2 regions of the Paenibacillus sp. P4_E11 genome follow, and region 2 is predicted to be linked to the other one. Evidence: riboswitches for the same ligand, from Rfam matches in the RefSeq annotation. Region 2 holds a riboswitch; the other holds the start of a gene.
What was found. A riboswitch is a leader RNA that binds a small molecule or an ion and turns the genes downstream of it on or off. The one in region 2 is predicted to bind cyclic di-AMP.

Region 1: it holds a riboswitch for cyclic di-AMP, as region 2 does, so the genes downstream of both, AC1DWB_RS17960 (C40 family peptidase) here and AC1DWB_RS14035 (G5 domain-containing protein) in region 2, are expected to answer to the same signal.

Annotation. Positions count from the first base shown of each region.
Region 1 covers NZ_JBFUIX010000046.1:11,631-22,465, reverse strand. Annotated here, with positions in the region: gene AC1DWB_RS17975 (YwhD family protein) at 1-305, opposite strand, end outside; gene AC1DWB_RS17970 (M1 family metallopeptidase) at 422-2,413, shown strand; gene AC1DWB_RS17965 (hypothetical protein) at 2,441-3,259, shown strand; cyclic di-AMP (ydaO/yuaA leader) riboswitch at 3,392-3,527, shown strand; gene AC1DWB_RS17960 (C40 family peptidase) at 3,532-4,008, shown strand; gene AC1DWB_RS17955 (LysR family transcriptional regulator) at 4,098-4,985, opposite strand; gene AC1DWB_RS17950 (hypothetical protein) at 5,075-5,386, opposite strand; gene thrC (threonine synthase) at 5,336-6,280, shown strand; gene AC1DWB_RS17940 (FAD-dependent oxidoreductase) at 6,402-6,965, shown strand; gene AC1DWB_RS17935 (HD-GYP domain-containing protein) at 7,258-8,238, opposite strand; gene AC1DWB_RS17930 (hypothetical protein) at 8,382-9,092, opposite strand; gene AC1DWB_RS17925 (Rossmann-fold NAD(P)-binding domain-containing protein) at 9,260-10,180, opposite strand; gene AC1DWB_RS17920 (VOC family protein) at 10,390-10,785, shown strand.
Region 2 covers NZ_JBFUIX010000031.1:9,867-20,701, forward strand. Annotated here, with positions in the region: gene AC1DWB_RS14010 (AbrB/MazE/SpoVT family DNA-binding domain-containing protein) at 140-403, opposite strand; gene AC1DWB_RS14015 (HD domain-containing protein) at 823-2,112, shown strand; gene AC1DWB_RS14020 (TatD family hydrolase) at 2,155-2,922, shown strand; gene AC1DWB_RS14025 (ABC transporter permease) at 2,999-4,201, opposite strand; gene AC1DWB_RS14030 (ABC transporter ATP-binding protein) at 4,198-4,944, opposite strand; cyclic di-AMP (ydaO/yuaA leader) riboswitch at 5,209-5,372, shown strand; gene AC1DWB_RS14035 (G5 domain-containing protein) at 5,661-6,800, shown strand; gene rnmV (ribonuclease M5) at 6,971-7,534, shown strand; gene rsmA (16S rRNA (adenine(1518)-N(6)/adenine(1519)-N(6))-dimethyltransferase RsmA) at 7,543-8,418, shown strand; gene yabG (sporulation peptidase YabG) at 9,416-10,324, shown strand; gene veg (biofilm formation stimulator Veg) at 10,630-10,835, shown strand, end outside.

The DNA.
Region 1 (10,835 bases), on a different contig from region 2:
TCACGTCCCACATACACCCATACGATCCAGCATTTGCGACCGTTCGGCACATCCTCCTTGTTCATGCTGAACTTGACGCCCTTCTCCACCTTGCTCTTGGCATGGATGGCGCCCAGATCGATATACGCCTCATCCCCATCGATAATGATGCTGGACAAGTTATTCAGATCAATCGTGCCCGCTCCGAACCCACGGTGCTCCTTAGTGCTGACTACGTTCAGCGAAAGCTTCTTCTTCTCTTTCACTGGCTCCTGCTCTTGCCCTTGAGCCTTTTCCGGCACTGTATTTGAATCACGATCGTCCATTTCGGCACCATCCTATCAGTCGTTTCTGGAATTATCATTCTTTTTACTCATTTTAGCTAATATTTGTCCAAATGCAAACATATAGATGGGGTAGAAAGCTTGTCAACGGGGTGAATATGTCAATGTCCAACTACTTCTTACGCCTGTCCAAACATCCGGCGCTCTGGATACTCATTACTGTACTTGCGCTCGGCACCCTGTCAGCGGCCTTCTTGCCGGGTTCCAACTCCTCCGATCGCGCCGCATTACATCAAGAGCCGTCCGCCGGGAATCAGCTCGAACCTCCCGCACCAATCCGTATCGCGCCGAAGGCTCTGAGCGACCGAATTGTCGAGTACCACATGTCCGTCCAACTGGACCCCGACAACAAAACACTACAAGGCGCCCAAGCAATCACTTGGGAGAATCCTGGCAGTAAGCCAGTCAGCGAGCTGTATTTCCACATGTACCCTAATGCGTTCCAGTCCAAACGGACAACCTTCAACAAGGAATCCGGCGGCAAGCTCCGTCAGGATGAGATGACCAAGGATAGCTTCGGCCGAATGGATATTACGTCTATTCGTGCGGAGGACGGGCTCGACTTGTCCTCAACCCTACAGTTCGTTCAGCCCGATGACGGCAACAAGCAGGATCAGACCCTAGTGAAAGTGCGCTTACCCAAGGCGGTAAACCCTGGTGAGCGAACGACGCTTAAGCTGAACTTCTCTGTTCAACTACCGCGTGTATTCGCCCGCATGGGGTATAAGGACGATTTTGTTATGGCAGGGCAGTGGTTTCCTAAGCTTGCCGTGTACGAGCCCAAAGGCACTCGAGGACGTACAGAAGAAGGTTGGAACTTGCATCAGTATCATGGGAACTCGGAGTTCTACGCCGACTTCGGCATCTACAATGTGAGAATTCAAGTCCCGTCCACGTATACAGTGGCCGCGACCGGATTTCCAACCAAGCCCGCTTCAGACGATGGCAAAAAGAAGACCTACTCCTTCTACGCTGACGATGTGCACGATTTCGCTTGGGCCGCTTCACCTGAGTTCGTCTACGCGGAGGAACCTTTCTCCACGCCGAACATCCCTGGCGTAAAGATTAAGCTCTATCTCGATCCGGCGCATAAAGACTTGAAGGATCGCTACTTCTATGCAGCCAAGCGGGCACTAGCCAAGTACAGCGAATGGTATGGCACCTATCCCTATTCCACGCTGTCCATCGTCGTACCCCCTGATGGAGCGAATGGTGCGGGAGGCATGGAATATCCAACGCTCGTCACAGGCTGGGCTGCCTCCGGGAATACGTCCGGGTTCGGTCTGGAACGGGTCATCGTCCACGAGATCGGGCACCAATATTGGTACGGTATGGTAGCGAGCAATGAGTTCGAGGAAGCTTGGCTCGACGAAGGCTTCACTTCGTACGCCGAAGATATGGTCATGGAGAGCGAGTTCGGGGAGAAGCCGAATCTACCCTTGGAATCGAGCTATATGACGACTCCTGCCCCGCTCAAGCAGGACGCCTGGCGATATGAGAACCATAGCCACTATGCGGACAATGTGTATATCCGTGCCAAGCTGGTGCTGAAGGGGATCGAGGATCAGATCGGGAAGAAGCAGATGCAGAAAGTGTTACGCACTTATTTCGAACGATGGAAGTTCCGTCACCCGTCCACCATGGATTTCCAAAAGACGCTTGAAGATGTGACCAGCACGAGCTGGAGCGGCTTCTTCGACCAGTTCGTGTACGGCGGTCTGATGGCCGATTACTCCATCGATCAAGTGCAGTCCAAGAAGGTGAAACGCGACGGCGAGCTTGTGTATGAACACTCCGTTCTGGTACGTAAGCTGGGGGGCTCTTACAAAGACGTTCCGGTGCAGTTCCATTTCTCCGACGGCAGTACGGTGGAACGCGCATGGGCGGGTACCGATTCTCAAGTACTGTTCACTCTCATAAGCAACTTTCCTCTGGAATGGGTCGTTATCGATCCGGCTCACACACTCGTTCTGGAGAACAAGCGTATCAACAACTTCTATCAAACCGAAATCAACGAGAAATGGAAGGTTCGCTGGAACATAGGGCTTGTTAAGCTGATTGAGACTTTTGTGGATGGGATCGCTTGGTAAGCCATGAACGGTAAGGGGGGAATACTTATGCTTCGCTATTTAAATGACGGCTTTCGAACGACCACTTCGCAATATTTTCTACTAATCGTACTGTGGATCTATCAATTCGCTTGGGGACTGCTGCTGCTATCGTTCGTCAAATCCATCGTCGTGCCCTTAATGCATCGATATCCAAGCGGGCACCTATCCAGTTCTGCGACACAGCTATTCTTGACCGAGGGCGAATTCCAACTAACGAAAACCGATATTAGCCACCCTTATATTTGGACCTTATGTGGACTGATCCTGGCGAGGATGATTCTTACACCCATGATTAACGCAGGCATTTTCTACTCTATTCATCATACGCACCTGAATGCTGGCTACCGTTTCTTCAAAGGGGTGAAAGAACTCAGCGGTATGTTCGCGCTCTATTATTTGTTCCAGATCGCCCTGACTGCCGCCCCACTCTATTGGCTCTATCCGATTGCGCAGAAGGCACTGAGCACCCAATCGTCCTACGAATCACTCGCACTCTCTCTGCTGCCTTGGCTAGTCGGGATGTTCGTATACGGTTATCTCATCCATCTGATCTTCCTCTACTTAATGCTTGGCAAGACGATCCAGGCCCCTGCTCTCGAAACGATTGGTGTTTTCATACGCCGTCTGCCTGTAGTCCTGATCATCGCTGGTGTGCTGCTGACACTTTCCGCCGTGCTGACTGCCCTGACCTTATCGGCATCCTTAATGTGGGCTGGCCTCTCTGCCTTGATCCTGCATCAAGTGTTCCACATCCTGAAGATGTTGTTCAAGCTGTGGGCCGTTTCGACGCAATACCACTATTTTACAGAAAATAACGTCACATAGTTCGGTTTTTGACACGATTAGCCCAAAATCCGCTAAGGATTTCGGGCTTTTTTCTTGTTTTCGCATTTTTTTCGCAGAGGAAGGAGGATTTTGCCAGACAAAGGCGAATACATAAACCTGGTATAAAAAAACAATCGATATTTGCCGAATTCCCGATTTCCGGGAAACGGGGGATCCAATCTGGGTGAATTGATCTCGCTTCAAAGTGATCATAGGGAACCTTCAACCGAACCCTCAGCTAACCTCGTAGGCACTGGAAGGAGCTTGTCGTTTTGAAAAAGGTTTTTTTGTTTTTCGCAAGTCTTGTTATTCTACTAAGTTTCCACCTTGGTAGCGCTTCCGCATCAACGGTCCTCGAATCGACGGTGGACGAGCTGGTCGGCACGAAGTATAAGTACGGCGGAGTTTCCCCGGAAACTGGCTTCGATTGCTCCGGCTTCACGATGTTCGTGTTCGCCAAATTCGGTTTCGAGCTGGCACATCAATCCAAAGCCCAGAACAAGGAAGGCTATTGGATTGCGAAAGAGGATCTGAGACAAGGAGACCTCGTGTTCTTCAACACCGATGGCTCCGGCATCTCCCATGTAGGTATCTACTTGGGTAATGACGAGTTCGTACATTCAGCTACGGACAAAGGTATTGTGAAAAACAAGCTCAGCGAGAAATACTACGTCAAGACGTATGTATCCGCTCGGCGGTTCCTCACAGATGACACTTACAACCAGTTAACCGCAGAAGTGAGCAAGTGAACCACCCTTTGATGATCCAAGCTTAACCCCACAACAAGCCCGGTACGACGCGGAACTATCCGCCGTGCCGGGCTTGTATTCATGATCGGCTAGTGCTGGAGCTGCGTTCGCACCCAGGTCTGGAATCCCAGCGTAGCAGGACTCAGCTTCTCTCCCTTTCGCCGACATAGACGAATTGAATTCGTCAGCTTCATCTCAGGGACATGGACTTGCGCCACCGCCCCTTCAGCTAAGGCCATCTTCACCTCTAGGGCGGAGACGAACATGGCTCCATAACCTGCAGCTACCGCACGAATAATCTCATACAGCCCATTGAATGTCAGGCCGATCTTCAGCGTAAGCCCCTGCTCCCGGCACAATCCCTCCAGCATATCGCGGGCTGAGCTCCCTACCTCACGGACGATGAACGGTTGTTGCAGCATCGTACCCAGCGTCACGCTCTGGTCGGCCAGCGGATGGTCTCGAGGCACAACGAAGATCATCTCGTCGTCCAACAACAGCTCACTCTCCAGCTCTTGCGGTATCCCCCCTCCTCCACCTATAAAAGCTAACTCCGCCTTGTACGTGAGCAACTGCCGAATGGCCTCCTGACTGTTGCAAGAGTTCACCAGGATATCCAGATCAGGATTGCGCAATTTGTAGCCAGCCGTCCATTGGGGTAGGAGCCGATGTGCAGGCAAGGAAGTCGCAGCCAATCGCAGCCTGCCCCTCTTCCCTTCTCGATATTGCTCGATCCCGGCCTCGATCTCCTGCTCCAGTGCGAACAATCGCTCCGCTTGCTCGGCCAACAGCTCACCTGCCTCCGTAAGTGAGACGCCTCGGCCTCTTGGTTCGATCAAGACCAATCCCATTTCACGCTCCAAATTCCGTAATTGAATCGTGACCGCCGGCTGACTAATCCTTAATTCCTTGGACGCTTGAGTCACGCTTCCTAACCGGGCTACCGTGTGAAATAGCCGGAGAGCATGCAGGTTCATAGGGAAACAACGCTCCATTCATAAATTTAATATATGATATTACGATTATTATATATTAGTTTTATATTTCTGGCTGCTGTATGGTAAAGCTACCTTAGTATACAGGAGTGGTGAAGCGCATGAGATGGGTATGTTGGGATTGTCGTCGGGAGCGGCCTGCTGCGGAATCGCAGCTGCTGCAGTGCCGATGCGGCGGGTGGTATGACATCGAGCAGGATTACCGTGGAATCGACATGGATGTGTTGAAGCGGCTGTTCCACGACCGCTTGGCCGAACGGATGACCCCCTACGCCAGCGGCGTATGGCGGTATAAGGAACTGATCGATCCGGAGCTGCCGCTCTCGTCCATCGTGACGAAGTACGAGGGCAATACCGGCCTCTATACACCGGCCCGAGTTCAAAGCTATGCCGGTGTGCGCCGCCTGTTGTTGAAAGCGCAGAGCGAGAACCCGAGCGGCTCGTTCAAGGACAACGGCATGACGGCGGCTGTCTCCCGTGGGGTAGCGGAAGGCTATCGCCGCTTCACCTGCACCTCGACGGGCAACACGTCCGCCTCGCTAGCGATGTATGCCGCCTTGGCCGGCGCCGAGACGATCGTGCGGCTGCCGGACGCCCATGTGGCCGCAGGTAAGCTGTATCAGACGCAGGCCTATGGTGCAAGGATCGTGCCGATCACGGGTGGCGGATATGACGCTGGTATCGCCTCCTTCGTAGCGGAGGGGAGCCGCCTCGACGCTTACGTATGCAACTCCATCAATCCGCTGCGCATCGAGGGTCAGAAGAGTATCGTCTACGAAATTGCGCAGATGTTAGGCTGGACGTTGCCCGACTGGATTGTAGTACCTGGCGGAGCCTTGAGCAACGCCGTCGCCTTAGGCAAAGGCCTGCGCGATCTGCTGGCACTCGGCTTCATCGACCGTCTCCCCCGTGTGGCCGTTATTCAGGCTGAAGGCGCCGCACCCTTCCACCGTCTGGTGACAGAGGGAGCACTCGAGCTCCAGCCTGAGCCGCACCCGCTCACCATGGCTTCCGCGCTGAATATCGGCAACCCGCCCGGATGGAAGAAGGCGCTGCACTACGCGATCCGCCAGACGAAAGGCTTGACCGCCATCGTGAGCGATGCGGAGATTGTGGCGGCCAAAGCCGTCATTGACCGCAGCGGCATCGGTTGCGAGCCAGCCTCTGCCGCGACCGTCGCCGGACTGCGCAAGCTGGTCGCCTCGGGTGACATCCACCCGGAGGAGACAGCGGTGTGTATTCTGACGGGGCATCTGTTGAAGGATACAGCTATGTGAGTAGGCATCCGAGAAAATCTTCACATTATGGAGATTACTATTTTATACTTACTATAATTTAGTGGTATAATGGGGTGGTTGTAGAAGTCAATTCACACATGCTGAAGGAGGAGTGTAACTCATGTACGAAATCGCTATTATCGGAGCAGGACCTGCTGGCGCAAGCGCCGCAATCTTCGCTGCCAAGGCAGGCAAGAAAACATTAATCGTGGACAGCGACCAAAGTGTGACCAAGCGAGCTTGGATCGAGAACCACTATGGTGTCAAAGAAACAACGGGTCCTGATCTGGTGGAGATTGGCAAGCAGCAAGCGGCCAAGTTCGGCGCCGAGTTGGTAAAGGGGAAAGTGACGAACGTCACGGCTGCATCCGAAGGGTTTACTGTTACGACTGAAGAAGGCTCCTACGAGGCCAAGCATGTACTACTCGCAACCGGTATGTTCACAGATTTGGCGGAAGCAATCGGGGTCACGACTATACCTGGAACCGAGCCACGGATCAAGACGATCGTTCAGACAGACGGAACAGGAAAAACGAATATTAACGGTATCTGGGTCGCTGGCACGATCGCTGGAGTCAGTATGCACACAATCATCACCGCTGGTGACGGAGCCAAGGTAGCGATCAATATCATAAGTGAACTGAACGGCGCTCGTTATGTCGATCACGATGTGTTGAAAGCCTAATCATACTTAGCTACATGTTGAAGGCAGCCCTCTACAGGACTGCCTTCTCTTATTCCTACCTATTTTTTAGGAGTCTGTCGGAGGATCTGGTTATCGTGAATATTTATTCATAGGGTTATGGAGGGACAAGGGAATGGTACGTAAAGTATACGGTCGCCTTTGAAATCAAATTGTTACCACAAGATAAATTAAAAACAATTTGGATTTCAACAGCGGTGGAGTGCCATCCCTTTCCCGCAATAACCGCAACAATGAATAAATCTTCACGAATATGCTTTCGCTGGGCAGACTCCTAACCCAGAACCTGCTCCACGAACACATCCACTAGCTCCGAATTGAACGAAACCGCCTTCTGACTTAGCAGGAAGTCAACGGCCTGTTCCGAGGTCCACGCTTCCTTGTACGCTCGGCGACTTGTCAGCGCGTCATACACATCGACGATCGACACGATCTGCGCCTCCAGCGGAATATCTGCACCTGACAGCCCGTACGGATACCCCGATCCGTCCCATTTCTCATGATGATACGCAATAATATTCCGAGCCACTTGCAGCTCCTGCGTCATCAACTCGTCATCAAGCTCATGCGAGATTTTGTTCAGTATATCAACGCCAATCAGCGGATGAGTCTCTACAATGTTACGCTCGTAAGAGGTGAGCTTGCCGGGTTTGTAGAGGATCCCTTCGGGAATACCCGACTTGCCGATGTCGTGCATGATGCTCGCGTTGACGATATGCTGCTTGTAATCACCGCTCATCTTACTATCCGATTCATCGGTGAATGCTTGCAACAAGGCAGCCGTCCACTCCTGCACACGTGTCAGATGCTCTTCAATGGCCGGGTCGCGGATTTCGCAGGAAATCGCAAGCACCTTCAGGATTTCGCCCTGGATTTTACTTTTCCGAGATTCCGACAAATAAACGCCTTCCGACAATTGATTCATATCCCGGAATACGCCCACCAAGTATGTTTCTTCATCCAAGACGATCGGAGTAATCGTAATATGCGAGTGCCAGATTTCCCTCGATTTCTTGCGATTGATGAACACACCTGACCACGGCTTGTTATCCGCAAGCATCGCCTTCATCTGCTGATAAGTAGTCCGCGGCGTCAACTTGGATTTGAGAAACCCGGCCTTCAGGCCGACAATCTGACTGTGCTCGAAGCCCGTTAACTCTTCATATTTGTCATTCACGCCAAGCACAAGATGGGCATGGTCGGTAATGATGACGGCGTCCGCCAGTTGGAGAAAATAGCTTAATTCCTGTCGCATGTGTCCCTAATCGCTCCTGTAGCCTTATTGGTAAGTTGGTGCACTACTAGGATATTAGCGGATTCGACCATAATCCCTCTTTGTCTGCAGGCCCACATGTGAAATCTTCGTGAAAAATGAGTAAAGACCGAACAGCAAAGTCGCTAAGCAAACAGTGTATAAATCACACCAACCCCAACAATGTAACCTGTCAGGCTCACTGTGATGGCAGGCATACGCTTGTCCCGTGCTATGCTATGTATGTCATGCGAAGCCATCACCGTGGACAGCAGTGTCGTCAGCAGCCCGATCATCAAGAGGAAGAGGGAGAACTTGATCGAGACAAATAAGAGAATGGCGGCCACTATATACCCCACACCGAATGTCAGTTGCATCGCTCCCAAATAAGTGACGATCTCTTTGATTCCCGCCTTGCGCGTCCCCAGCCAGTTCCCAACAGCCCCCAAGATCGCTAACAAGCCAATCATGGAAACGAGACCTATCAGCAGAGCGTTCGGAGCGATCGATACCTTCTTTTTGATCGTAGAGCCCACGCCGAAAAAGTCCAGTCCTCCCAATGCGGAAGAAATCGCGTCAACGAGACCTTTTTGCAACGCCAATGCCCATAGAAAGAAGCCGAGAACGGAGACGACCATACCGAGCACGCCGTACAGGATATCCTTGGTCGGGTCCAATTGCAGGCTGGAGTACGGATTCTTCAGAAGCTTCAACAACACTCCATTATTCAGTGTATAGCTTCCGATGACAAATTCGCCCTTCTGAGCAACAGTTGCGGTAGCTGCCAATTCCTGAGCTGTGCAATCGTGCGACTCTCCCTCCGTAATAGGGTTGCCGCATTGTGTGCAATAGGCCATGATTTTTCCTCCTAAATGTTCCAATGATTTACTTAGGAGGACATATTCTGCATACCCCTTCCATATTCCTCCTTGCCGGACATGCGCTCTACAAGACCTTGTACGACAAGCAAGCCCTCAATTAAAAAAGAGCCGAAACGAGGTGACTCTCACATCGGCGGACAGCCCTAGGAGGATGATTCGAGCAAATGCAGAAGAAGCGCCTTCTGCACATGCATGCGATTCTCGGCCTGCTGATAGATGATCGATTTCTCGGATTCGACCAGATCTTCGGCAATTTCGAACCCGGGATGAATCGGCATATCATGCATAATATAAGGTGAATACCCCTGAAGATGATCGCGGTTCAGTTGGAAGGGCAGCATCGTCCGAAGGCGTCGTTCCTTCTCGTCCTGGTAATCCGGGTCGCTATAAAACTCCATATCGATCCAGGTGTCTGTGTATACATAATCCGACTGGGCAACGGCCGTAGATAAGCTGTCCATCTCCGTTACATAGCCGCTGCTATAGGCAGCTTGCATCAAGGACTCGTCCCACGAGGGCTCATTCACAATCGGCGTCACGAGAATCAGGTGGATGCCCAACGTCATACAGCCTGCCACAAGTGAATTCGCCACATTGTTATGTATCCCCACGTACGTTAGAGTGATCCCTTCGAACGTCCCGGACACCTCATAGATCGTCATGAGATCGGCCAATGCCTGGCAGGGGTGGTATTTGTCACAACATCCGTTAATGACAGGTACGTTGGAATATTGGGCCAGTTGAAGGAGATCGGAATGGTTCTTGAGCCTGGCCATGATGATATCGCAATTTCTCGAGACATACCGGGCCTCGTATTGGATGGGAGAAAGGCTGAAGTTGCTCGAATCCCAATCCATCGTAACCGGGTAACCACCCATCTGCTGAATCCCCGATTGAAAGGAAAGATAAGTCCGTGTCGAAGTTTTCTGAAACAGCATCAGAAGCCCTTTTCGATAGCATGCTTGGTAGTAGGCTTCCGGATGGCGCTTGATCTCCAGTCCCTTATGAATAATCGCTTGTAGATCAGCCTTACTGAGCTCCTGCAATGTTAAAAGATGGTTCACAATTGCACCTCGTAATGTATATTTATTATTATTAATGAATAATTATACATAATATATGGGTTTCTTTTTCTTGTCAACCCGGCAGGAACATCCCGCATGGAACCGAATTTATTATAGAGGGTGTGGATATTAACAATCTTCAGATCGAAGACAAGAGGACCGAACCAAGCACGCGTACGGAAAATCGTGGATATAATCAGGAGGATACTATGGAGCAGCCAGAATCGAAGAAAGCCCTATTAACGAGCATCGATGCGGTATACATTCCGGTTACGGACAAGCAGCGCTCCACCGTGTGGTTCGTCGAGCACTTTGGACTCCTCGTAGAGGGCGATCACTTGCTGGCAGGAAAACAAGAAATATTCCTGCTGGAATGCACGCCGAAGCAAACGTTGAATTTCCACACCGGTGATTGGATCGCGGGCGTAACGCATTATGAAATGCCGGCAATCTGCTTCCAGACGTCCGATATCGCACAGCTGTACGAGTACACGAGAAGTCATAACATTGAAGTCGACGAACTGCTCGATCAGAGCTGGTACTGGGAATTCAATTTCTACGATCCCGATTGGAACAAATTCAAGGTGTGGCAGCCCAAGAGTTGAATCCATGCAAGGTGCGTACGCAATATGGATAGGTACAATTGTATAGGTAA
Region 2 (10,835 bases):
AAAAAAGTATCCCTAAGCATGATAGCAATGGCCACCATGACTTAGGGATATAGAGGAGATATATAAAAGGTTAGAATTAACAAATGATTATATTCCTATTATAACCTATTTTTTTGATTTTGTCTTTTAATTTTGACTATTAATTTGTCATAGATTTATAAATTTCTGATAGCTCGGCCAAACATTCTTTGCTGATCATTTTTCCTTTGAAATAAACGAGGTTGTCAGCATTTCCGGTAAAGATGCATGCTGGCTCGTATTTCTTAAGCATGATGCGTTCTCCATCCACATAGATCTCTAATGCATCTTTCTCGCCAATTCCTAGCGTACGCCGAAGTTCGATTGGAATAACTACGCGCCCCAATTCATCGACTTTTCTTACAATCCCTGTGGATTTCATCATAATCTATTTCCTCCTTCGTGGTTTCGTCATCATTCGACATAGTTCTCACTATTTATGATACCAACCATTCCCATAATAGTCAACCCTACTAACTTCCTTTTTACGGAATAAATCTACAAATTAATTTTTATAATCATAACATGAAAAATCAGGAAAAGCACGTCTGACAAGGTTTTCAATTCGTACAGACGCATGATGTCAATATTAGTCGAAGGTTGTGACAATTGGTTGAACGGAGAAAAATTCCGATTCTTGTAAACGAAAATGGAAGTGTTTTTCTAAGAGATTCGACATTAAATGTCGAATAATATGCTGAAAAAGAGCTAAAATGTCGAAAGAGTGTCGTGCAACTTTTTCATGCGGTTGTTTTGCAGCCTTTCGTATATACTTAGGGTATAGAGGAAGGGAGTGAGGTCCTGATGGGCGCTCCGTTGCAAGAAGAGAAAGTGTTCAAGGATCCGGTTCATAAATACATTTATGTGCAGGATCAGACGATATGGGATTTAATCAATACTCGGGAATTTCAGCGGCTTCGACGAATTCGACAATTGGGCACTTCCTTCATGACGTTTCATGGGGCGGAGCACAGTCGGTTCTCTCATTCGCTAGGCGTCTACGAGGTTGCCCGTAAAATTATATCACAGTTCGAACGCAATGATTATTCCGAGTGGCCGCGGGAAGAACGCTTGCTGGCCTTGAGTTCTGCCCTGCTTCATGATATCGGACACGGGCCGTTCTCCCATTCGATCGAGCAGGTATTCGGAACGAATCACGAAGAGTGGACGTGTCAGTTGGTGTTGGGTGATACTGAGGTGAACCGGGTGTTACGGGAAGCCGATTCCACATTGCCGCAGAGCGTATCGGATGTTATTTGCAAGTCGTACGGGAAATCGATTGTCGTCAGCTTAATATCGAGTCAGTTGGACGCAGATCGGATGGATTATTTGCTCCGGGATGCGTACTTCACGGGTGTCAACTATGGCACATTTGACTTGGAACGTATCCTTAGGGTCATTCGTCCGCACAAAGGGCATATCGTGGTCAAGGAAAGCGGCATGCATGCGGTCGAAGATTATTTGATGGCTCGCTACCAGATGTATTGGCAAGTTTACTTTCATCCGGTCACCCGAAGTTCTGAGATTGTGCTGCGCAAAATATTCGAGCGCGCGAAAAAATTGCATGGAGACGGCTATTCGTTTCAGTTCATGCCTCCTGCATTCCGCAGCTTGCTCCAAGGTACGTTGACACTGGATCATTATTTGGAATTGGACGAGTCTTATGTGCAGATGACGTTGACCCAATGGACACGCGAAGATGATCGAATCTTGGCGGATTTGAGCGACCGGTTCCTGAATAGACGGTTATTCAAGTATGCTGCACTCAACGAAACATCGGAGCCTTGGGAGGAAGATTTCAGGGACTGGATGTACCGGAAGGGCATTGATCCGGATTATTACATGGAGATCGACTTTTTGTCGGCGTTGCCTTACGATGTGTACCGGGCCGGGGATGAGGATGAGAGCTTGCCGATCATGCTGTTGAACGGGAAGGACGAGCTGATGGAAATATCGAGGAAATCGGAAATCGTTCGATCGATTAGCGAGATTCATCAAGGAGAGCGGCGGGTCTATTATCCGGAGGACATGCTGCAAGAGCTCGCGACCGAGATGCCGGAAGCTTGGAAAGCCCGATTCGGTTGGGTAGGTTGACGAGGGTAGGAAATAGACACAGGAGGGAGACGGGAAGATTACATGCTGACAGATACACATACGCATATGAACGACCACGCCTTCGATGAAGATCGGGAGGAAACGCTGCAACGCGCTCAGGAGAACGGTGTGAGTCGAATGATCAATATCGGGTTTAACCGGGAGACCATTCCGAGTTCCATCCAATTGGCGGAAGATTACGAGTGGATCTACTCAACGGTGGGTTGGCACCCACAGGATGCTATCAACATGAAGGCAGAGGACTTGGACTGGCTGGAGTCCTTATGTGCTCATCCCAAAGTGGTAGCTATCGGGGAGATCGGCCTCGACTATTATTGGGATACATCGCCTAAGGATGTACAGGAACGGGTATTTCGCGAGCAGATCCGGCTGGCCCGGCGGTTGAATATGCCGATCTCAATCCATAATCGCGATGCCAATCAAGATATTGTGCGAATGCTGCGGGAAGAGAAGGCTGAGGATGTCGGCGGGGTGATGCACTGCTTCTCCGGCAGTTGGGAGACCGCCAAGTTATGCCTGGACATGAACTTCTATATCTCCTTTGGCGGACCGGTCACCTTCAAGAATGCCAGGCAGCCAAAGGAAGTGCTCGCGAAAGTGCCGCTCGACCGTGTACTCATCGAGACAGACGCGCCCTACTTGACGCCGCATCCGCTGCGCGGCAAGCGCAACGAGACCGGCTACGTCCGGCTCGTCGCGGAAGCAGCGGCAGACATCGTCGGGCTGCCGCTCGAGCAGTTCGCCGCCGTCACGACGGACAACGCAAAACGGCTGTTCCATCTGCCTTAGGCAGACTGGAGCAGCCGTTTTGCTTGCCGTCGTGTTGGGGCTTGCGGCGGAGCGCCGGCTCGTCCGCGCCGGAGCGCTACGCGCGCGGCTTGCGCATGCGCCGGCGCACGACCGCGGCGACGCCGAGCACAGCTGGCGGCAGCAGCGCCATCCACGGCGCCAGCGCCGGGCTCACGGCGAGCGCCGCTGTCAGCAGCGCGATGACGGCGAGCTGCGCGCGAAAGGCGACGGCGGCTTGCGCATGCAGACGTGCTTCCGCCGGCAGCGGGTACAGCGCGGGCATGACGGCGTATGTGTGGAACTCGCGGAGCGCCGAGAGCTGCACGTTGATGACGAGGCAGAAGAACACATACAGGCCGGATGCCATCCAAGGGTCTGTGCTTGTGGCGATGAGGATAGCGGCAATCACAAGCAGGCGAATAATGATACCGGTCAATTCGGAGCGAAGCAGCGTTACCGCATACAAGTACACATACGAGCTCATCTGCCGGAATCGAACACCCGCAATGGAGAACGACAACCACTTTCGGCGCTTCACCTGGCTCTGAAGCTCCTCGACATCGGTGAACCAGCTGAAGAACAAGTGAAAATAAGCTTGGTGTATCTTTTCTCTGGTGAGCAGCTCGGTCCAATGGACTCGATACGCCGGCAATTGACGGTAGACGATACTGGCAAAGGTGAATAGCAGTAAGAATAACAAAGCGGCGAACAGGAAGCCGTTCAAGAAGAATACAACCAGTACAGCGGCATTGCCGACCCACTTGAACCCGGCCGAAGCGATCCGCTGCCCGCGTCTGGACAGGCTAGCTTCTTTCCATGTGCTCAGTAAACTGGCGAATTTCAAAGCGACCGTCAGAAATAGCAATACCCATAACGGAGTGGCATCCTTACCGAACCCATGGTAGTACAGTGGGCTTAGCGTCGTCACCACGACCACGATCAGAATAGCTTGTCCGATAAAGCTGTACCGGAACGCGGCCCGGAAGTAAGCACCCATCCTGGATTCCAACGGAAGCAAGAAGACGCTGTCTGCTTCGCGGAGCAAGGTGCGGACCGGACTGATGGCAAGGAGCGGCAGCAGCACGGCAGTCAGTAAGAGCGTGTAGGGAAAGTCCTCTGACAGCTTGGACAACGAAGTGTTGTAGAAATAAGCCAGTGCAATAAGCGCGAACAGCAGGAACATGAAAAAGCCGCTGCGGCCCATATCTCGGGTATATCGGGTGACGACAACGAAGTGCCGCTTGGACCTTTGTCGCCAAAGCTCTTCAGGTACACTCATTGGCTGCCCTCCCCGATCAGCGAGAAGAAGGTGTCCTCAAGCGTGGCCTCCCGACTGGTACCAGCCTGCTCCTTCAGCTCGGTCAACGTACCGGTGGCAATGGCGCGCCCTTTGTGAAGGACGATGTAGCGGTCACAATATCGCTCAATTGTCGACAATATATGCGAGCTGATCAGCAAGCTGGCTCCTTCCTGCTTGCGTGTAACCATGAGTTCGAGTAACGACCGCATGCTGAGCGGATCGAGTCCCAGGAACGGTTCATCAATAATATACAGGGGCGGCTCGACAAGAAAGGCGCACATGATCATCACCTTCTGCTTCATGCCTTTCGACAATTGTTGCGGAAAGCTGTGTAATTTGTCGCCCATTTGGAACTGAGTGCTAAGCGTGTCGATTCGCTGTTCGAATTGCGATTCTTCGAGCCCGTATACCATAGCCGTTAACTTCAGATGTTCGCGAATCGTTAGCTCCGCATACAGCTCCGGGGATTCCGGAACGTAGGCGAGCTTGGAACGGAATTGGTGTTCGTTTCTTAATGGCTGTTGCCCGCCGATTCGGATTTCTCCCTGTTGGGGTTGTAACAGCCCGAGCAGATGTTTGATCGTCGTACTTTTGCCAGCCCCGTTTAAACCGATCAAGCCGATCATTTCTCCAGGATTTACTGTAAAAGAGAGATCATGTAAAATTGGCTTATTGCTGAAGTAACCACCATATAGTTTTTCCACTTGCAAAATCGGTAACATAGCAAACCTCCGGTTCATCTGATACTTTTATCCTAACATTTTCAAAGATTGCAAGCACATTTTTACCTATTTTTGTGCCGATGTTACCCAACTTTTACGTAAACAAGCGTGTGGGGGAGTTTGAGAGAGCAATATTGGCAAAAAAGTGTGATTAATCACACAAAACTCGTGGATTTGTCTGTTTTTACATACTCCGCTCGCTTTACAGCTTTGGAGGAACATCGTAAACTAACCTTCATAATAACTTAACTTCATATTGCTATCAATTTCCAATCGCTGAGTTTTCAGAAATGAAAAACGGGGGAACCAAACAGGGTTACATTGGGGTGAATTTCGCTAGTGAGACTACAACTCTTACAGTAGCGAATAGGGCGACTCTCGCGTCCGAATCCGTCAGCTAACCTCGTAAGCGTGAAGAGAGAGGCACTTTGTCGGGGGCCTATGCTTGTTTTTGATGTAGCATGGTTCGTACAGCCGAGAAGAGTCCCTCTTCTGCGGCTTTTTTAATGCCATATTCCGGCAAAGCGTTAAAGCGCTAAAGAAAATTCTTTTCTTCACTAAGGGATATTGGGACCACGACCCTCATACACATTGGAGGGGGGCGGTTGCCCAAAATCAAACAAGTGGAGGAGAGACGGCACTAACAATAAACTATAGTCGCGTCAAATCCGATCATGCGTAACACTCGACGGCGGGGCTTAAGGAGGACCGAAGAAGTGGGAGGTATTCACCAAGGAGAACCCCATGTAAAACGATCATCCAGCATGACCTTCGCATTGCGATGGAAGCGTGAAAACTTGCGTTTGATTTCAGGTATCGCTTTGTTTTCAATCGCTATGACTTTCATGTTCACGGTGTTGTTGTACGGTACGGCTACCAAGAGCGTATCCGTAGTAGTGAATGGACAAGAAACCGTTGTGAGTACGAAGCAATGGGTCCTGCAACGCCTACTGGATGAACTGGCCATTCCGGTTGGAGAATATGACCGATTATCCCTGCCTTTAGAGGCGAAGTTGAAGAACGGGGATAAAGTCGTGGTCGATCATGCTCTACCGGTGCAATTGATGGCTGATGGGAAGACGGAATTAAAGTACACGACAGGAAGAACGGTTGCTGCAGTATTGCAGGACTTGGATGTATCCGTAGGAGAACTGGATAAAGTGTCTCCTGCGCAGGATACGGGCATTAGCGGGAATGATGTCATTCAAGTGGTCAGAGTGAATAAAGTATTAGAGGATCAGACGGAAGCCATACCATTTGACACCGTGAAACAAAACGATCCGAACTTGCTGAAAGGCAAGGAGCAAACCGTTACAGAAGGCCAAGATGGCGTTCTTGCCAAGAAGATCGAAAAAACGTTCGAGGATGGCGTCCTTGTGGCTGAGAATGTAGTCGATATGAAAGTATCTGCGGAAAGTGTCAATAAAGTCGTAGCACTGGGCACCAAAAACCCCGTAGTTGTGTTGTCTGCATCCACGCCTAATATCGAAGAAGTGACGAAGTCAGGCGTGACGTTCGGGTATAAGCAGATCTTGAACAACGTATCGCTGACTGCGTATACCATTGATGCTAGTTCTACAGGCAAAACCAGCGAGCATCCCCAATACGGATTAACCTTCTCCGGGACGCGTGTGACCGAAGGCCGTACGATTGCGGTAGATCCCAAAGTGATTCCAATTGGATGGTGGGTCTACATCGAGGGTATCGGCTTGCGACGTGCGGAAGACACCGGTAGCGGCATCAAGGGAAACATTATCGATGTATTCTTCGACAACCCGGATTATGCCAAACGATTTGGTGTGAAACGCGGTTACAAGGTTTACGTTATCGGCAAGGATAAACCGGCTTCGAGTTGATAGACATCTCCCTGAGCCAGAGCTGACCCCGCGAAAAATGCGTCAGCTCTGCTCTGGGATTGATCATTCCCTTCGAGTTCGGGTATAGTGTACAATAGAAGCTCATGCAGGAGAAGAAGAGGACAACCGCCCCTCTTCTTTTTGTTGCTGTCGGAAAGGGACGGGCCAAGGTGATCAAAGAAATCATTGTTGTTGAGGGTCGTGACGATACGATTGCGATCCAGCGAGCCGTGCAGGCTGAAACGATCGAGACAGGCGGATCGGCCATCGACGCGACGGTACTTCGCAAAATTGCTCTGGCGCAGGAACGTCGTGGTGTGATTGTGTTCACGGATCCTGATCATGCAGGTGAGCGTATCCGCAGGATTATTTCGGCGAAAGTACCTGGCTGCAAGCATGCGTTTCTAACGCAGCAGGAGGCGACCAAGAAGGGCGACATCGGGGTAGAGAATGCAACGGATGAAGCGATCCGTCAAGCACTTGCTCAAGTTAGGACAGACTATGAGGGAAGCGCGGCCGATCAGGAGCCGGAGGCGCAGATCACACAAGCGGATCTCATGGCTGCGGGGCTACTCGTCCATCCGGACGCCGCCCGGAGACGGCTTGCCATCGGCGACCGTCTGGGTATCGGCTGCTGCAACGGAAAGCAGTTCCTGAAGCGCTGCGCTATGTTCCGCATCACCCAGGCCGAGTTTAAGCGTGCGTATGATGATTTTATGGATAAAGGAATGTGACAGCTGCTATGACGGATATGGTGTCTACACCCAAACGAACGAAGGAATTGATCAAGAAATACGGTCTTGTGTTAAAGAAGAGCTTGGGGCAAAATTTCTTGACTGATCAAAATATATTGCATCACATCGTGAACGCTGCCGAGCTGGATGCATCCAAGGGAGCACTGGAGATTGGTCCGGGCATCGGAGCGCTGACACAGCACTTGGCTGAAGCCGCAGGTACGGTGGTGGCGGTAGAGATCGATCAGCGGTTGCTGCCGATTCTGGCGGAGACGATGAGGACGTACGAGAACGCTCATATTGTTCACGGAGACGTTCTCAAGCTGGATCTGCGCGAGCTGTGGCAGGAGCGATTCAGTGCTTGCTCGAAGGTTAGCGTTGTAGCTAACTTGCCTTACTACGTGACGACCCCGATTATTATGAAGCTGTTGGAAGAGAAGCTGCCGCTGGAGAATATCGTGGTTATGATTCAGCGGGAAGTGGCAGAGCGGATGTCCGCCAAGCCTGGCAGTAAAGCCTATGGCAGCCTAAGCATCGCCGTGCAATATTATTGCGTGCCGGAGATCGTCAAGATCGTCCCGCCGACCGTATTCGTGCCGCAGCCGAACGTGGACTCGGCGGTGATCCGCTTGAAGCTGCGCGATAAGCCCGCCGTTGAGACAGACGATGAAGCGTTTTTCTTCGAAGTCGTGCAGGCTTGCTTCGTGCAGCGGCGCAAGACGATCGCGAACAATCTGATGGCGGCCTTCTTCAGCAAAGACCGCAGGGCTGAGCTAGAGGCCGTATTGGCCTCCTGCGGCATCGATCCTGTGCGCCGAGGCGAAACGCTCAGTCTGGACGAATACGCGCGTCTGAGCCGCGCCATAGCCGCCGCTCGTCGCTGAGTCGTGTAGGATCGCCTCCGTGCGCTGCTGAATGGAACGTTGGCAGCCCCGGCCTCCCTCTGTAAGATGCAGAGCGGAGGTCGGGCTTATTTTTGTTGGGGCTCTTTGGAGACCGAGACTAACCCCTTTCTACTGCTTGGAACCGTGTTGGGAGTGACTTTGGGTGCCCCGCAAAAAAATATGGCACGAAATGCAACATTTTTACAGGAATATGCTCGATTTTTCTGAAATGTGGCACGAAATGCAACATTCTCCATCGAATTCATCGATCTGAACAAAAAATGTTGCATAAAGTGCCACATTCCCTTTTACCACCCCTTTTCACAACAATAATGTTGTACAAAGTGCCACATTTTCCGTTCTACTCTCTTGCACGGAGCCACGCATGGTTTATGGCGGAACACAGGATATGCGACCACGTTCCGCTAAATTGGTTAATTAACGGAAGGAGGAACTCCTTTATGGAATATAGAAATCTCTGGAGTAATCTGATCCAGAGGTTATCCAGAACGGTCGAAGACTCGTTCGGTCTGGCCCTTGCACGGTCTGGCCCTTGCACGGTCTGGCCCTTGCACGGTCTGGCCCTTGCACGGTCTGGCCCTTGCACGGTCTGGCCCTTGCACGGTCTGGCCCTTGCACGGTCTGGCTCTGGCTTTCGCTCTCGCTCTGTCCCTAGCCCTGACGCGCTCCAGCCACGCGAAGAGCGCCCTCCCTACTGCCCCTCCCACGAAGGTGGGGGAGGCGGTAGGGGCTGCGGGCAAAACCGAGCGGACGCGGCCAGAATGAGCTGGAGAGCGACCTTTATAGACGTGTTGCCACCATGCCGAAGGCCTTACAATCGAAGCAACACGTCTATAACCGAGCCGGAAGCCATTCTGGCCGCGGGAGCGCCCTTGTTTTGCCCCTCACTTTGCCCTCACTTTGCCCCTCTTCACCCACCTTAAAACCGCACCATTTGCCCAGCCTCGCCATAGGATAGTCGAGGAGGCGATTCGGAATGAAGCAAGGCGATTTGGTCGTACGAAAATCCTATGGCGGAGACGTCATTTTCAAAATTCAAAATATGGAGAGCAGGTGGGCGGTACTCACGGGTGAGGATTTTCGGCTAGTGGCTGATTCCCCCATTCATGATCTGATGCCCTTGAGAGAATCGAGACCGGGCCAGCAAATGCAGACGCAAGTGAAAGTCAACGAGTCACTGCGGGAATTAGCCCGCTACCGAGTGTGGCAGAGAGAACGGAACCAAGGGAATTGGTCGACGGCCCAGTCGGCGAACAGTCAGCACGCGTACTTCGAGATTCCGGGTAAAGTACTCCACCTGGACGGGGACGCCAACTATTTGCGCAAGAGCATGCTACTCTATAGTGAGTTTCGGGTTCCGGCGGAAGGGTTCTCCGTAGCCGAGAGCGACATGGCGCAGGCACTGCAACGACTGCTACCGAGAGTGAAGCCGAATATTGTGGTCGTAACGGGGCATGACGCGATTGTGAAAAACGTGAAAGAACAAGATATTGCCAACTTATCAAGCTACAAGCATTCCCATCACTTCGTGGATGCGGTGAAGCGAGCGAGAGACTACGAGCGCAATTTCGATACATTGACGATAATCGCCGGTGCATGCCAGTCGCATTTCGAAGCGCTGCTACAGGCAGGTGCCAACTTCGCCAGTTCGCCGGCGCGTGTGCTCATCCATGCGCTTGACCCGGCGTGCATTGCGATCAAGACGGCCTACACATCGGTGAAAGAAACCGTCAACATCATCGACGTCATAAATAATACAATCAGTGGTATTCAAGGTATGGGTGGAATCGAGACACGAGGCAGCTACCGAATCGGTCTCCCCAAAATGAAGCTAGTGGTGGAAGAGAAGCCGATGGCGGGGGCCGAAGTGCAGTTTAATAGTTAGCCTGCAACTTGGATCAAGATAGGCCGATTTATCGCGCAACATGGAGCAGGGATGAACAACAGATGGGATACTGAAACAGCACCTGAGGGTGCTGTTTTCTTGTTGGAAAGAAAAGAATCGGGGGACGCGCATATTATTTGAACATTTTGTGAATTCTAACGATAAAAATTGGGCTTGAATTCCTGTAAAACCTGATGCAAAAGGCGTTGACAACGAGTTTGGTTCATTGATATAATATTTAGTTTAACTTGACATAACTGGTCTGGATGAAGTATAATAATAAAGGAAAGAGGTGGTAGTACGCAATGGCTAAAAATGCGCTATTGGAAATCAAACGGAGCCTCGAGGCTCACGTTGGTCAGAAGATTATGCTGCGTGCGAACGGTGGTCGTCGTAAAACCATCGAAAGAACGGGTGTATTGGAAGAAACCTACCCTTCTGTTTTTATAGTCAAGCTTGATCAGGAGCAACACACATTTAAGCGCGTTTCGTACAGTTATGCGGATATTTT